4 regions of the Sinomonas terrae genome follow, and region 3 is predicted to be linked to each of the others. Evidence: predicted binding sites of a transcription regulator. Region 3 holds the regulator's gene; each other region holds the start of a gene.
The links. Region 3 encodes LexA, which represses DNA repair genes until DNA is damaged. Its sites were predicted from a motif close to TCGAACANNTGTTCGA; they were not measured.
Positions count from the first base shown of each region.

Region 1: a site for LexA is predicted at 2,080-2,095, ahead of L0M17_RS03990 (13E12 repeat family protein). Genes of this name have one in related genera too.
Region 2: a site for LexA is predicted at 1,546-1,561, ahead of L0M17_RS00515 (replicative DNA helicase). Genes of this name have one in related genera too.
Region 4: a site for LexA is predicted at 2,173-2,188, ahead of L0M17_RS21225 (LexA family protein). Genes of this name have one in related genera too.

Region 1 is NZ_JAKZBV010000001.1:860,449-863,869, forward strand. Features, by position in the region: gene L0M17_RS03980 (enoyl-CoA hydratase/isomerase family protein) at 1-600, shown strand, start outside; gene gad (glutamate decarboxylase) at 622-2,025, shown strand; gene L0M17_RS03990 (13E12 repeat family protein) at 2,139-2,846, shown strand; gene L0M17_RS03995 (IS256 family transposase) at 2,860-3,421, shown strand, end outside.
Region 2 is NZ_JAKZBV010000001.1:110,249-113,669, forward strand. Features, by position in the region: gene L0M17_RS00505 (dipeptidase) at 1-590, shown strand, start outside; gene L0M17_RS00510 (hypothetical protein) at 597-1,352, opposite strand; gene L0M17_RS00515 (replicative DNA helicase) at 1,844-3,421, shown strand, end outside.
Region 3 is NZ_JAKZBV010000001.1:2,813,478-2,816,898, reverse strand. Features, by position in the region: gene L0M17_RS13015 (ATP-dependent DNA helicase) at 1-798, shown strand, start outside; gene lexA (transcriptional repressor LexA) at 790-1,497, opposite strand; gene L0M17_RS13005 (LysM peptidoglycan-binding domain-containing protein) at 1,685-2,062, shown strand; gene L0M17_RS13000 (histidinol-phosphate transaminase) at 2,169-3,299, shown strand; gene hisB (imidazoleglycerol-phosphate dehydratase HisB) at 3,355-3,421, shown strand, end outside.
Region 4 is NZ_JAKZBV010000002.1:86,828-90,248, forward strand. Features, by position in the region: gene L0M17_RS21215 (dihydroxy-acid dehydratase) at 1-1,014, shown strand, start outside; gene L0M17_RS22480 (Y-family DNA polymerase) at 1,155-1,703, opposite strand; gene L0M17_RS21225 (LexA family protein) at 1,708-2,127, opposite strand; gene L0M17_RS21230 (ParB family protein) at 2,471-2,884, opposite strand; gene L0M17_RS21235 (ParA family protein) at 2,881-3,421, opposite strand, start outside.

The DNA of each region.
Region 1 (3,421 bases), 2.0 Mb from region 3:
GCGGGCCGGGACATCTCCGGCGTCGACCCTGCGGACGACGACGTGCTCGGGTACCTCGGCGGGCTCGTGACCCCGCTCATGCAGAAGATGGCAGCGATCCCCGCACCCACGTTCGCCGCGGCTCAGGGTGCGACGCTCGGGGTGGGCCTCGGGCTCCTGCTTGCGACCGACGTCGTCTACGTCGCCGAGAACGCGAAGATCGGCTCGCCGTTCGCCAACCTCGGGGCCACCCTGGACTCGGGGGGCCACTGGTACTTCACCGAGCGGCTCGGCCTGCATCGGACCCTCGACCTCATCTATACGGGGGACCTCATGAGCGGCGCCGAGGCCGTGAGGTCGGGGCTGTTCAGCCGAGCTTTCCCGGCCGAGGAACTCCTCGAGCGGACGCGGGAGACCGCGAGCCGTGTGGCGCGCGGCGCGACCGGGGCGTTTGTCGCCTCGAAGGAGCTCGTGGCCCAGATCCGCGACCGCCGCTTGGGACTCTGGGAATCGATGGACGCCGAGAACAAGGCGCAGGCCGCGCTGTGCGACTCGGAGGACTATCGCGAGGGCTTCAAGGCGTTCCAAGAGAAGCGGAAGCCAGTCTTCTCGGGGAAGTAGCCCGTCTCATAGGCTGGGCGCGTGACCGCTCCTCGTAGAACGTCCCACGCCCATGAGTCGTCCGCCAATGTCGAGCTGAATCCGCTGTTCAGCCGACCTGGCGAGGCGACCGTCTTCCCCCGCTTCTCGATTCCTGAGAGCGAATCGTTGCCTTCGACCGCCTATCAGATCGTGCACGACGACGCGATGCTCGACGGCAATGCCCGGCTCAACCTCGCGACGTTCGTTGGAACGTGGATGGAGCCGGAAGCCGGGAAGCTGTATGCCGACACGGTCGACAAGAACATGATCGACCGCGACGAGTACCCCAAGACGGCCGAGATCGAGCACCGCTGCTGGCGGATGCTCGCCGACCTGTGGAACGCCCCCGATCCCGAGCGGTCTATCGGTACCTCGACGATCGGCTCGTCCGAGGCCTGCATGCTCGCCGGACTCGCGCTCAAGCGGCGCTGGCAGCACGCCCGCCGCTCCGCCGGAAAGCCTGCCGAACGCCCCAACCTCATCATGAGCTCGGCCGTGCAGGTGTGCTGGGAGAAGTTCTGCAACTACTTCGAGGTCGAGGCGCGGTACGTGCCGATCTCGGAGGAGCACCGTGTGCTCGACGGGCACGGCCTCGAGGACTACGTCGATGAGAACACGATCGGCGTCGTCGCGATCATGGGCGTGACGTACACGGGGATGTACGAGCCCGTCGAGAAGATCTCTGAGGCGCTCGACGCGATCCAGGCTGCGACGGGGCTCGACATTCCGATCCACGTCGACGGTGCTTCTGGGGCGATGGTCGCGCCGTTCCTCCAGCCCGACCTCGTGTGGGACTTCCGCCTGCCCCGCGTCGCCTCGATCAACACGTCCGGCCACAAGTACGGCCTCGTGTACCCGGGGCTCGGATGGGTTGTGTGGCGGGAGACCAAGGCCTTGCCCGAGGATCTCGTGTTCCACGTGAGCTACCTCGGCGGCGATATGCCCACCTTTGCCCTGAACTTCTCCCGCCCAGGCGCACAGGTGCTCCTGCAGTACTACCTGTTCCTGCGCCTCGGGGTCGAGGGCTATCGCGCTGTGCATGCATCGTGCCGCGACGTCGCCGAGTACTTGGCGCGGGAGATCGGGGCCATGGAGCCCTTCGAGCTCTGGAATGACGGTTCCGATATCCCAGTTTTCGCTTGGAGGCTGCGCGAAGGTCACACGGACAAGTGGAATCTGCACCACCTTTCCGACCGCCTTCGCATGGAAGGGTGGCTGGTTCCGGCCTACCCCATGCCGGCGGGGCTCGAGGATCTCACCGTGCAGCGGATCGTGGTGCGCAACGGCTTCACGCGGGATCTCGCGGCGAGCTTCCTCGAGGACCTGCGCAACGCGGTCGAGTTCCTTGACTCGGCGGACGGGCCGTTCCCGGATCCGGGCCATGCGCCGGCCTTCCATCACTAGCGGGTGCGCCTTCGAAGACCGGTAGCTGCGGTCGCTGCCTGAGAATAGGCACGTTCGAAGATTTATTTGGTTGATCGTTTGTCTTTCGAACTCATCTTCGATAAACTGAGTCCATGGTCGGTTTGGGGGAGTGGCTTCGTGGAGGTGATTCGGCGGGCGCCGATGCCTCCGTCCCCGCTCCTGTGGAGGATTGGCGGGGCGCGCTGGGTGCTCTGGTGGCCCGTCCGGTGGGTGGGCCGTCGAATGCGGAGGTCGTGTCGTTCCTTGCCCGGCTGGGGCTCCCGGGCCTGTTGGGGGGTCTGGATGGGCCGGGGCTGATCGACCGGCTGGATGCGCTGGAGCAGCTCAAGGCGGCCGCGGCGGCGGAGCAGGCCAGGGTGCAGGTGGAGTTCGCGCTCCTGTGCGAGGCGGGGATGGACCCCCGCGCGGCGGCCCTGGAGTCCCGGACGGGGCGGGCCGCGGCGAGGGTGGGGGAGCGTTCGGCGTCGGCGCAGATCGCCCTGGCCCGGAGGGTCTCCCCGGCCCGGGGGGCCAGGCTGCTGGCCGCGTCGAGGCGGCTGGTGGCCGACCTGCCGTGCACGCTGGGGGCCTTGTCGGCGGGGCAGCTGAGCGAGGACCGTGCGGTGTGGGTCGCGGAGGGGGTCGAGGTCCTTTCCCCGGATGCCCGTGCCGTCGTGGACGAGGCCCTGGCCGGGCACCCGCGCCGGCTGGAGGGCCTGGGCGACCGGGGGGTCCAGGACGCGGTGCGCGCCGCGGTCGACGCAGTCGACGACTCGGGGAGGTGTCAGATCTTCTGTGTAAGGGGTGACGGCCGGATCTGAAGGGATCAGGATCATGACCATGACAGAGGACGAGGAGCAGGGCCGGCGCCGCTCGACGGCCGAGGTCGCCGCGGACCTGGAGGCCTCCGGGGCCCTGGACGCTCTCTTCGCCAGGATCGACTCGGGCGAGGTCCAGCTCACCGGCGACGGGGGCCTGCTGCCCGGGCTTCTCAAGGCGGCCCTCGAGCGCGGCCTGCAGGCGGAGATGAGCTCCCATCTGGGCTACGAGAAGGGCGACCCGGAGGCAGCGTCGTTCCCGAACTCGCGCAACGGCACGAGCCCGAAGACGGTCGCCACCGAGGTCGGGGATGTGGGCCTGGAGGTGCCGCGCGACCGGGACGGGACCTTCGCCCCGCGCCTGGTCCCGAAGGGATCCCGGCGTCTCGGGGGCCTGGACGAGATGATCATCTCCCTCTACGCCGGCGGGATGACGATCCGGGACATCCAGCACCATCTCGCCTCCACCATCGGCACCGAGCTCTCGCACGAGACCATCTCCAAGATCACCGACGAGATCCTCGAGGAGGTCCTGGCCTGGCAGCGGCGCCCCCTGGAGGCCTTCTACCCGGTGGTCT
Region 2 (3,421 bases), 2.7 Mb from region 3:
ATCTCTCCCACGTCTCCGAGCGCACCATGCGGGACGCCCTCAACACCTCGAGTGCCCCCGTTATGTTCTCCCATTCCTCGTGCCGGTCCGTGTGCGGCCACCCTCGGAACGTCCCCGATTCAATCCTCGAACGACTCCCTGACAATGGCGGTCTGCTCATGGTCACGTTCGTGCCCAAGTTCATTTCCGAGGCCTGCCGCGACCACGCACGGGCCGTCCAGACGAAGCGACTCGAGCTGGGTCTTCCGGTCGGCTTCCACGATGTCGCCCCCGAGGAGGATCCGGCGGCGGCGGAGGCGTTTTCTGCCTGGCTGCGCACGCACCCCGCGCCCAAGGCGACCCTCGACGACGTCGTCCGTCACCTCGAGCACGCACGCGACGTCGTCGGGCCCCGCCATCTGGGCCTCGGGGGCGACTTCGATGGTACGCCGGAGCTTCCCGAAGGTATGGACGGCGTGGCTGGCTATAGGCCGCTGCTCGATGCTCTCGCGGAGCGCGGCTGGTCGCGCAATGAACTCGACGCTCTGTGCTCGGGGAACGCTCTTCGGGTGCTTGAGGCCACGGAGGAGGCGGCCTCAGAAGCGGTGTGAGGCGCGTCAGAGGAGCTCGACGAAGGCCCTCGCCTCTTCGATGCTGATATCAGAATGGCGCCACAGCATCTGCGCTGCGTCTTCGGCGTCGCCGATCTGCGCGAGGGCCTTGATCTCCCCGTAAATCTCGTCGTTGAGCAGGTTGCTCGCGACCTCGAGCGTCTGCCGGCCATTGCTGACAATCGCGCGATAGCGGTAGGGGTAGCGCGTCGAAGACCGCTCGCCGAACGTCGCGGGCACCTTGGGCTGCTGTGCGGACGACGGCGGAGCCTCCTCGCGCTGTTGCGGCACCACGGGCGTTGACGGCGTGATCTCTGGCTCAGTTCTCTCGGAGGGTTCCTTGGCGGGCTCCGTCGTCGTGCTTTCGCCAGGTCCGCCGCCGGGTCGCGTGAGGGAACCCGTGGAGGGCTGGCCAGTTTCGGCGTCCGACACCGGCTCTGCTTGTGCGGCCGCAGGGGAGCTGAACGACTGGGGGTATCGGTCCATCAGGAGGACTGCGTTGCGAGCCTCGATCAGGCGTGCTCCCGTGGCCTGGCGGTAGGCGGCGATGGCCTGCACGGTGAGTCCCTGTGCGATGAGGGAATACACCATCCGGTGCTGGTCCTCGCTGAGCCGAGAGGAGGCCGCCGCCGCGGCCTCGGGGCCGCCGGCAAGGGCACCTTCTGGCGAAGACTTGGACCTCCGCGCACCCCTGCGCAGCATCAGGACCACAATCACAACGACGCACAGCAGGATGATGACAGGCGGCAGAAGGTTTTCCATCGGGGCTTCCGGATCGGTGCGGAGGATGTGAACGCGGCCCCAGCCGGGGGCACTTTCCAGCGTAGTACGAGGCGCGGTACGGGGCATCCGGTGGCGAAGTCTGAGGTCCAGACACTGTATGCCTCAAAGAGAATGAGACCCTGCCCTTGATATGTGGGAGAAGTCACATATGTCCCCTCGGTTCTATGAAAACACAAACACTTGCTCAAAAAAGTGCATTCGGTCTGTGGATTTCGGATGTGGACAAAAAATATTAGTCCACATGCTGTAGGGCGAGTCTTCCCACGTCAGCGGCCGGTTCTCAAGGCTTCAGCGGTGATATCCACAGTTGTCCACAGGGATCTCAACATCTGGGAAGGAGTTATCAACAGCGATATCCCCAAGGGGTGTTCACTCCCAAGTTCTCGACTGTCGGAGGGCATGGGTACCGTCTTGGAGCATCCAGCATTCTGTGCCGGAGCTTGGTCTCTCTTCCTTGCGAGGTGCTTCTGATGTCCGCTACCCACACCGAGTCGGCTCCTTCCTACAGAGATTCGGACACTGGCCGAACGCCACCTCAGGACATCGTTGCCGAGCAGTCGGTGCTCGGCGGCATGATGCTTTCCAAAGACGCGATCGCGGACGTCGTCGAGGTTCTCCGTGCCCCCGACTTCTACCGGCCGGCACACGAGACCATCTTCGAGGCGATCACGGACCTCTACAGCCGCGGGGAGCCCGCGGACGCCGTCACCGTTTCGGACGAGCTCACCAAGCGTGGCGAGATCAACCGGGTAGGCGGTCCGGCGTACCTCCACGAACTCATCCAATCGGTCCCTACCGCCGCCAACGCCGGCTACTACGCGGAGATCGTCGCCGAGCGGGCCGTCCTGCGCCGGCTCGTGAGCGCAGGAACGAAGATCGTTCAGCTCGGGTACGGGCAGGACGGCGAGGTTGAGGACCTCGTCAATGCGGCTCAGGCAGAGGTGTTCGCGGTCGCGGAGCGTCGCCAGGGCGAGGACTATGTCGCCCTCTCCGAGGTCATGGAGTCCGCGATGGACGAGATCGAGGCGGCTGGGCATCGCGGTGAGGGCATCACCGGCGTCCCGACAGGCTTCTATGAGCTCGACGAGCTCACCCACGGCCTGCACGGAGGCCAGATGATCGTTATCGCGGCGCGTCCGGCCGTCGGAAAATCAACCTTCGCGCTCGACTTCGCCCGCTCAGCCGCGATCAAGCACAAGCTCCCGACCGTCTTCTTCTCGCTCGAAATGAGCCGCAACGAGATTGCGATGCGCCTCATGAGCGCCGAGGCCACGATCCAGCTCCAGGACCTCCGCCGAGGCACCCTCCGCGACGAGCAGTGGGCCAAGATCGCCAAGGTCATGGGACCGCTCAACGAGTCGCCGCTCTTTATCGACGACTCGCCGAACATGTCGCTGATGGAGATCCGTGCGAAGTGCCGCCGGCTCAAGCAGCAGCACGGACTCCGCCTCGTGGTTCTCGACTACCTGCAGCTCATGAGCTCCGGCAAGAAGGTCGAGAGCCGCCAGCAGGAGGTTTCCGAGTTCTCCCGTGCGCTCAAGCTCCTCGCCAAGGAGCTCGATGTCCCAGTCATTGCCCTTTCGCAGCTCAACCGTGGCTCGGAGCAGCGCCAGGACAAGCGACCGATGGTTTCGGATCTCCGCGAATCGGGCTGCTTGACCGCTGATACGCGAGTGCTGCGCTCGGACACGGGGGCAGAAACGACCATGGGAGAGCTCTTTGCGACTGGTGCCAAGGATGTCCCAGTATGGGCGCTGGATGAGAGTCTTCGTTATGTCGAACGGCATCTGACGCACGTGTTCTCGACCGGCATCAAACCCGTCTACCGAATGACACTCGCCTCGGGCCGCGCTATCAGGGCGACAGGTAATCATCCGTTCTTCACTTATGCGGGCTGGCGCGCTCTTGAAACGCTGACCGAAGGCGACCGCGTCGGTGTTCCTCGCCATGTCAACGGTCCAAGCTTGAGAGTTGACTGGGACGATCGCCAAGTGAAGATGCTGGCGCACCTCCTTGGAGATGGATCTTTCGTGCGACGGCAGCCCATT
Region 3 (3,421 bases):
AACGTGGGCGGAAAGCTGCGGGACGGTCTCTTCGCGGACCACACGGTCGTGCTCACGTCCGCGACGCTCGCGATCGGAGCGGCGTTCGAGCCAGCCGCCGGGGGACTCGGCCTGCTCGGCGGCGGCGCCCCGACCTGGACCGGCGTGGACGTCGGTTCACCCTTCGACTACCCCCGGCAGGGCATCCTGTATGTGGCGCGCCATCTGCCCAAGCCGGGCCGCGGCGTGTCAGTCGAGGCGATCGACGAGCTCGAAACCCTCATCCGGGCATCGTCCGGAGGGGCCCTTTGCCTCTTCTCGTCTCGGCGAGCCGCCGAGGACGCGGCCGACGAGCTGCGCGACCGGCTCGACGTATCGATCCTCTGCCAAGGCGAGTCATCGATGAGCGCGCTTGTCCGGCAGTTCGCCGACGAGCCGGACACGTGCCTCTTCGGGACGATGTCCCTGTGGCAGGGGGTCGACGTGCCCGGGCATTCGTGCCGACTCGTCGTGATCGACCGCATCCCGTTCCCGCGGCCGGACGATCCCCTTGCCACGGCACGTTCGCGCGCAGTCGCCCAGGCCGGGGGGAACGGCTTCATGACCGTCTCCGCCTCGCACGCGGCGGTACGTCTCGCGCAGGGCGCTGGCAGGCTCATCCGATCGACCGAAGACCGCGGGGTGGTTGCGGTCCTCGATTCACGCCTTGCCACCGAGCGCTATGGCGCCTTCCTCCGGTCGGCGCTTCCCCCGTTGTGGGGCACGACGGACCGCGGAGTCGTGCTCAAGGCACTCGAGCGCCTCGCCGCTTCAGACTGAGCGCAGCACTGAGACCACGCGACCCATGATGGTTGCGTGGTCGCCCAGGATGGGCTCGTAGCGGGTGTTCTGTGGGAGCAGCCAAGTGTGGCCGTCACGCTGCCGGAACGTCTTGACCGTCGCCTCGTCGTCGAGGAGAGCCGCCACGATGTCGCCGTTCTCTGCGTCGTTCTGCCGTCGAACGACCACCCAGTCTCCGTCGCAGATGGCTGCGTCGATCATCGAATCTCCGCGGACCCGCAGCATGAACAACTCCCCGTAGCCCACGAGCTGGCGGGGGAGTGGCATGACGTCCTCGACGACTTGGTCTGCGAGGATCGGTCCGCCTGCGGCGATGCGCCCGACGAGGGGAACCATCGCGGTGTCGGCGGCGCTCGCCATGTCGTCCAGAGGAATTCCTCCGACGCCGAGCACCGGCGCCGCGCTCTCGGCTTCCATGGTGAGCGGGCGCTCGTCGAGGTTCAGCGGCATGAGGACCTCCATCGCGCGCGGTCGCTTGGGATCGCGGCGGAGGTAGCCGAGCTTCTCCAGCTGGGCGAGCTGATGGGTCACGCTCGAGAGGCTTGCGAGGCCGACCGTGTCTCCGATCTCGCGCATCGACGGCGGGTAGCCCTTGGTCTGGACCGAGCGCTGGATCGTCTCGAGGATCTTCCGCTGGCGCACGGTGAGTCCCTTTGCGGCTCTGGCCACTCCTGCCATGCGTGCCCTCTTTCTCGTCTTCTTATTTTGTCGGTGCCCATCTGGATGCTGATTCCACCGTAGGGGACACGGCGGCACCTTTCAAACATTTGTTCTAGCGAGTCTGGACATCGTTCGATGAGAAGTGCTAAAAGTGTTCTGAATGGTTCGAAGACATGTTCGAAGGCATTCCTGAGGAGGAAGAACCGTGGCACACGCATTCGCAGTTCCGTTCGCAGGGACACCGGCTCGCTCGACCGGCGCACAGGCTCCCCACCCCCGCCTGCGGCTCACTCGCCGGGGGCGGCTCGTGCTGATTGCCCTCCCGTCCTTCCTTGGAGCGGTGTTGCTGCTCGCGTTTCTGAGCGGACTCATCGCGCCTGCCCACGCTGGCGACACGGCGCCGTCGGTGACGCACACGAAGCAGGTCACTCTCCAGCAGGGGCAATCGCTGTGGACGGTCGCGGCACAGTACGCTCCCGATCGCGACCCGCGCGTGGTCATCGACGAGATCGTCGAACTCAACAACCTCGATTCGACCAGGGTCGTTTCAGGGCAGCAGATCGCTGTCCCGACTGAGGGTTGAACCGGGCTGGGGGTCGAGCTCGGCCCGGGCTTGAGCCCGCGTGGGGCTGGGCGTACGCCGAGTCATGAATGCGGAGGCGTCAAGCACCCGGGCGTAGGCTGGACCGGTGAACGATCAGACTGCTCAGCCCACCTCCCGTGAGGAGCGCCTCGCGGGGCTCCCTCTTCGCGAGGATCTGCGCGGTCAGCACCCATACGGGGCGCCGCAGCTGGACGTCCCGATCATGCTCAACGTCAATGAGAATACGTACGGAGTGCCCCAGGACGTCCAGGAGGCCATCACCCGATCCGTGCGCGAGGCCGTCTCGAGCCTCAACCGCTACCCGGACCGCGAATTCACCGAACTTCGCGAGGCCCTCGCGGAGTATCTGGGGCATGGCCTGACGCCCGAGCAGCTCTGGGCAGCCAACGGCTCGAACGAGGTGCTTCAGCAGCTCCTTCAGGCGTTCGGCGGACCCGGCCGTTCGGCCCTCGGCTTCCCTCCGACGTATTCGATGTACCCGCTGCTTGCGGCTGGTACCGGGACGGCGTACCTCAAGGGAGTCCGGGATGCTGACTATGAGCTCACCGCCGACTCGGCTGCGCGGCAGGTCAGGGAGCTGGCGCCAAACGTCGTCTTCCTCTGCTCGCCGAACAACCCGACGGGGACGGCGCTCGGTCTCGACGTGGTCGAGGCGGTGTACGAGGCCAGCGAAGCGAGCCAGGCCATAGTGATCGTCGACGAGGCCTATGCGGAGTTCGCCCAGCTCGGGACGCAGAGCGCGCTCACGCTGCTTCCCGGCCGTCCGCGGCTCGTGGTCAGCCGGACCATGAGCAAGGCCTTCGCCCTTGCCGGGGCTCGGCTCGGTTATCTTGCGGCAGCACCCGAGGTGACCGACGCTCTCCGTCTCGTCCGGCTCCCGTACCACCTTTCGGCCATAACGCAGGCGACGGCCTTGGCGGCTCTCCGTCACCGTGCCTCCCTCATGTCCGAGGTCGAGGCGATCAAGCATCAGCGCGACCGCATCGTGAAGGAGCTCGAACGGCTCGGGCTGAGGCCGGCGTCGTCCGATTCGAACTTCGTCTTCTTCACTGGTCTGGCGGATCCCCAGCGCATCTGGCGGGGGCTGCTCGAGGCGGGCGTGCTGGTCCGTGACGTCGGAATCCCCGGCTCCTTGAGGGTGACGGCCGGAACGGAGTCCGAGACGTCGGCCTTCCTCTCCCGGCTCGAAGAGCTCCTCGAGGAGGAGCAAGCCTAGGCGGCCTAGAATGGATTGGTCCCCCGCATCAGCTTCCATTGAAGGACGTTCACCCATGACCACCGAGCTGCAGGCTGCGCGTCGCACTTCGCGAACGGCGCGGATGGAGCGCACGACCTCAG
Region 4 (3,421 bases), on a different contig from region 3:
CGACGGATCGTCGAGCTGGTCCGAGACCGGATCGGCATCGCCGACATCCTCACGCCCGCCGCCTTCTACAACGGAGCCCGGACGAACGCCGCCATGGGCGGGGGGACGAATACAACCGCCCACCTCGTCGCGATCGCCGGCAGGCTCGGGGTGCCGTTCACCATCGACGATATGGAAAAGCACAGCCGAGACGTGCCGCTGCTGGCGAACGTCAAGCCGTCAGGCGAGTACCTCATGGAGGACTTCTACAACGCGGGCGGGCAGGCCGCGCTCATGAAGGCGATGGGAGAACTCCTCGACACAAGCGCTCCCACTGTGTCCGGCCGGACGATCGGAGAAGAGATCGCGTCGGCACGTATCTGGGACCCCAACATCATCGCAACACCCGACCGGCCATTCAGTACCGCGCCGGCACTGGCAGTGCTGCGCGGCAACCTCGCGCCCCGAGGCGCGATCATCAAAGCGACGGCAGCGGATCCGCGCCTGCTCGACCATCGCGGCAAGGCGGTAGTCTTCGAATCGATCGAAGATCTTGATGCCCGGTTGGACAGCGATGAACTCGAAGTCGACGCAGACTCGGTCCTCGTGCTGCGCGGCATCGGCCCGAGGTCTTACCCAGGGGCACCAGAGCTTGGCAACATCAAGATCCCGCGCAAGCTGCTCGAGCAAGGCGTCACCGACATCATCCGCATCTCGGACGGGAGAATGAGCGGCACTGCCTTCGGCACGGTCGTGCTCCAGATAACTCCAGAAGCAGCAGTGGGTGGACCACTGTCCTTGATCCGCAACGGAGACATCATCCATCTCGATGTCGCAAACCGAAGGCTCGACGTGGAGTTGACCGATGACGAGCTCGAACTGCGGCGGCGCGAATGGAGCCCAGCGGAGGACACGACGTCGCGAGGTTTTCGCCGGCTCTACATAGACCACGTACTCCAAGCCGACGAGGGCTTCGACTTCGACTTTCTCCGCGGCTCGTCAGGCGCGCCTCCCATGCTGCGCCGCCCCTATTGAACCGGGTTGGGCTTTAATTAGTGCGCGGCACGGGGCAATGCTGGCCGCGCTCCGGGCGACGGGGCAACAGAGCCAAGAGGACGAGGCAACAGAGCCAAGAGCTTGCCCGTCCAAACGCCCGCTCGGGGCGATGAGCTCGGCTACGACCTGCGGCACGAAGCTGACGCTCTGGCGGATCTCGAAACGGGCGTGCGGGGGCGACCCAGCTTGGATCTAGGGTCGACCTCAGAGATCAGAGGGCAGCAACAGCGACATCTCGGAGGCACTCTGAGAGTGCCTCCAGGCATTTCAATGGCCGCCATCCTTGACCTCCTCGGGACTGCTCCCGAAGTCTGCTGCCTCAACTTGGCCGTCAGGGTGCAACAACACGTTTCAGGCAACTGAAAGTAGACCTCCAACCAGGGCCCGAAACGGGCGATGACCTCCATGACCCGTCGGCTCAGGTCCCCGCAGAGCTCGTAGTTGCTGCTCTTGGCGATCAGCCCGATGGTCGGCGCCAGGGGCGCGAGTTTGAACCACGGCTCCCCCACTTCCACCCCGAGGGCCTTGGCCTCCTTCGATGCCGTGACGACGCATCCGTCGTTGTTCGAGAGGACAACAAGGGGCTGGCCTTCCAGGGAGGGGTCGAAGACCCGCTCGAACGACGCGTACGCCGAGTTGACGTCCACGTGGGCGACGAGTTCGTGCATCGGCTCAGCCGGCACGACGGCCATCCCGGAGGTGATGGATCCCGTAGGTTGCGACCCCCCAGACTCGGAAATCAGCCAGTTCGGCGATGTGGATGTCGGGGTACTTTTGGTTCTCGGCGTGCAGGACCACGCCCTGCGCGGTGAGCCAGAGTCGTTTGACGGTCAGCTCGCCGTCGAGCACCGCGACGATGACGTCCCCGTGCCGGGGCTCCAGCGACCTGTCGACGAGGAGTTCGTCACCGTCGCTGATCCCCGCTCCCTCCATCGAGTCCCCCACGACCCGGACGATGAAGGTTGCCGCCTTGTCCTTCACGAGCTGCTCGGTCAGGTCGATCGGGCCCTCGTAGTAATCCTGGGCCGGGCTCGGGAATCCGGCTGGCACGGCCTGCGGTGCGAGCGGCAGATGCAGCGGCTGCGCGTCCACGCGGAGCGGGGTTCAACACCAAGGCCACTGGCGGCAACCCCTAATCCGAATGTCTGTTTGATAGCTTTTCTCACAACTCATATATGTGTTCCCAATTCTAGGGCGGGTGGTTGACAAAAGCTCTGTTCTGTCTGCCCTCTACGGCTGATCCGAAGAAGCGAGCCTCACCACACGAGGCCCGAGCGCGGCGCTCTGTCTCGTCGTCGAAGGTCAGATCGCTCGGATAACTGGAGGCGACGCGACATGCAAGGGGCCCAGCCCCTTAGTCAGGCTGGGCCCCACACACATGATGCTCTTGAGTCACTCTTCTATGAAGGCATTACTGTCATTGACCGCTTTGCCGTCAGTCGACAATCTTCCGGCCGGCCTTGAGGCGTCGAGAGCTCCCCTCGTACTTCTCGCCTGCGTTGTGGAGCCGCTCGCGGCGGGTCACCTCATTTAGGACCGCAAGTTCGATGAACTCGGACCAAGAGTCATCGCCTTCGATCCCGGCTGTGGCCCGATACGCAGCCCGAGCCCGGTCCCTGAACTCCGCGTCCATGTAGAAGGTGACTTGAGCACGTCGGCTCTTGGGTGCTGAGCCCTCCTCGCGCACTTCATCGACCTCGCGCCCGGCGACGGACCGACGGTCATCCTCGATTTCAGGGGCAGCGGCCGGCGGATCGGGGACGATTGTGGGGCGATTGCTGCGCAGCAGGTTCCTCACCTTGCTGGGGTCCCTCGGCGGGAGGCTGAGGGCAGGCCGATTCTCGCTCATGCGCTAACCTTCCGCGTTTCGGCAGTGGACAAACGTGCGACGAGTTCCTGCGCGACTCGGTGAAGATCTTCGGCCACTCCCCCGGCCGAACGCGGTCCGGCAATTGCCGAGGCAGCCCCCCGCACTACCTCGTACCACTTGGGACCGTCCTTGACGGACTTTTCGAGCTCGTGGGCGAGCAGACCGCGCTCGCGCATCGCCGTAGCAGTCGCCTCAGCAAAACGGACACTGGAATCAAAGAGCACTTCTCCGGTCCCGAATGCCTCGGCGATCTTCTCGCGTGCGTCACGACGCACAGCAGTCGCCCCCGTTGTAGTGGCGGTCAGGACCACACCCAGAAGGTCTAGCTCGGGGTTGATGTCTGTAACTGTGTCCAGACGCTCTGCGACGCTGACCAAGCCCTCGCGGCTGGCTTTGTCCGTGTGGGTGGGCACGACCGCCCAAGCAGCTGCGCCAAGGGCGGCAATCTGAAGGGATTCGTTGCCAGGCGGACAGTCGATGAGGATCATCTCAAAATCTGCCGCAATCGAAGACAGG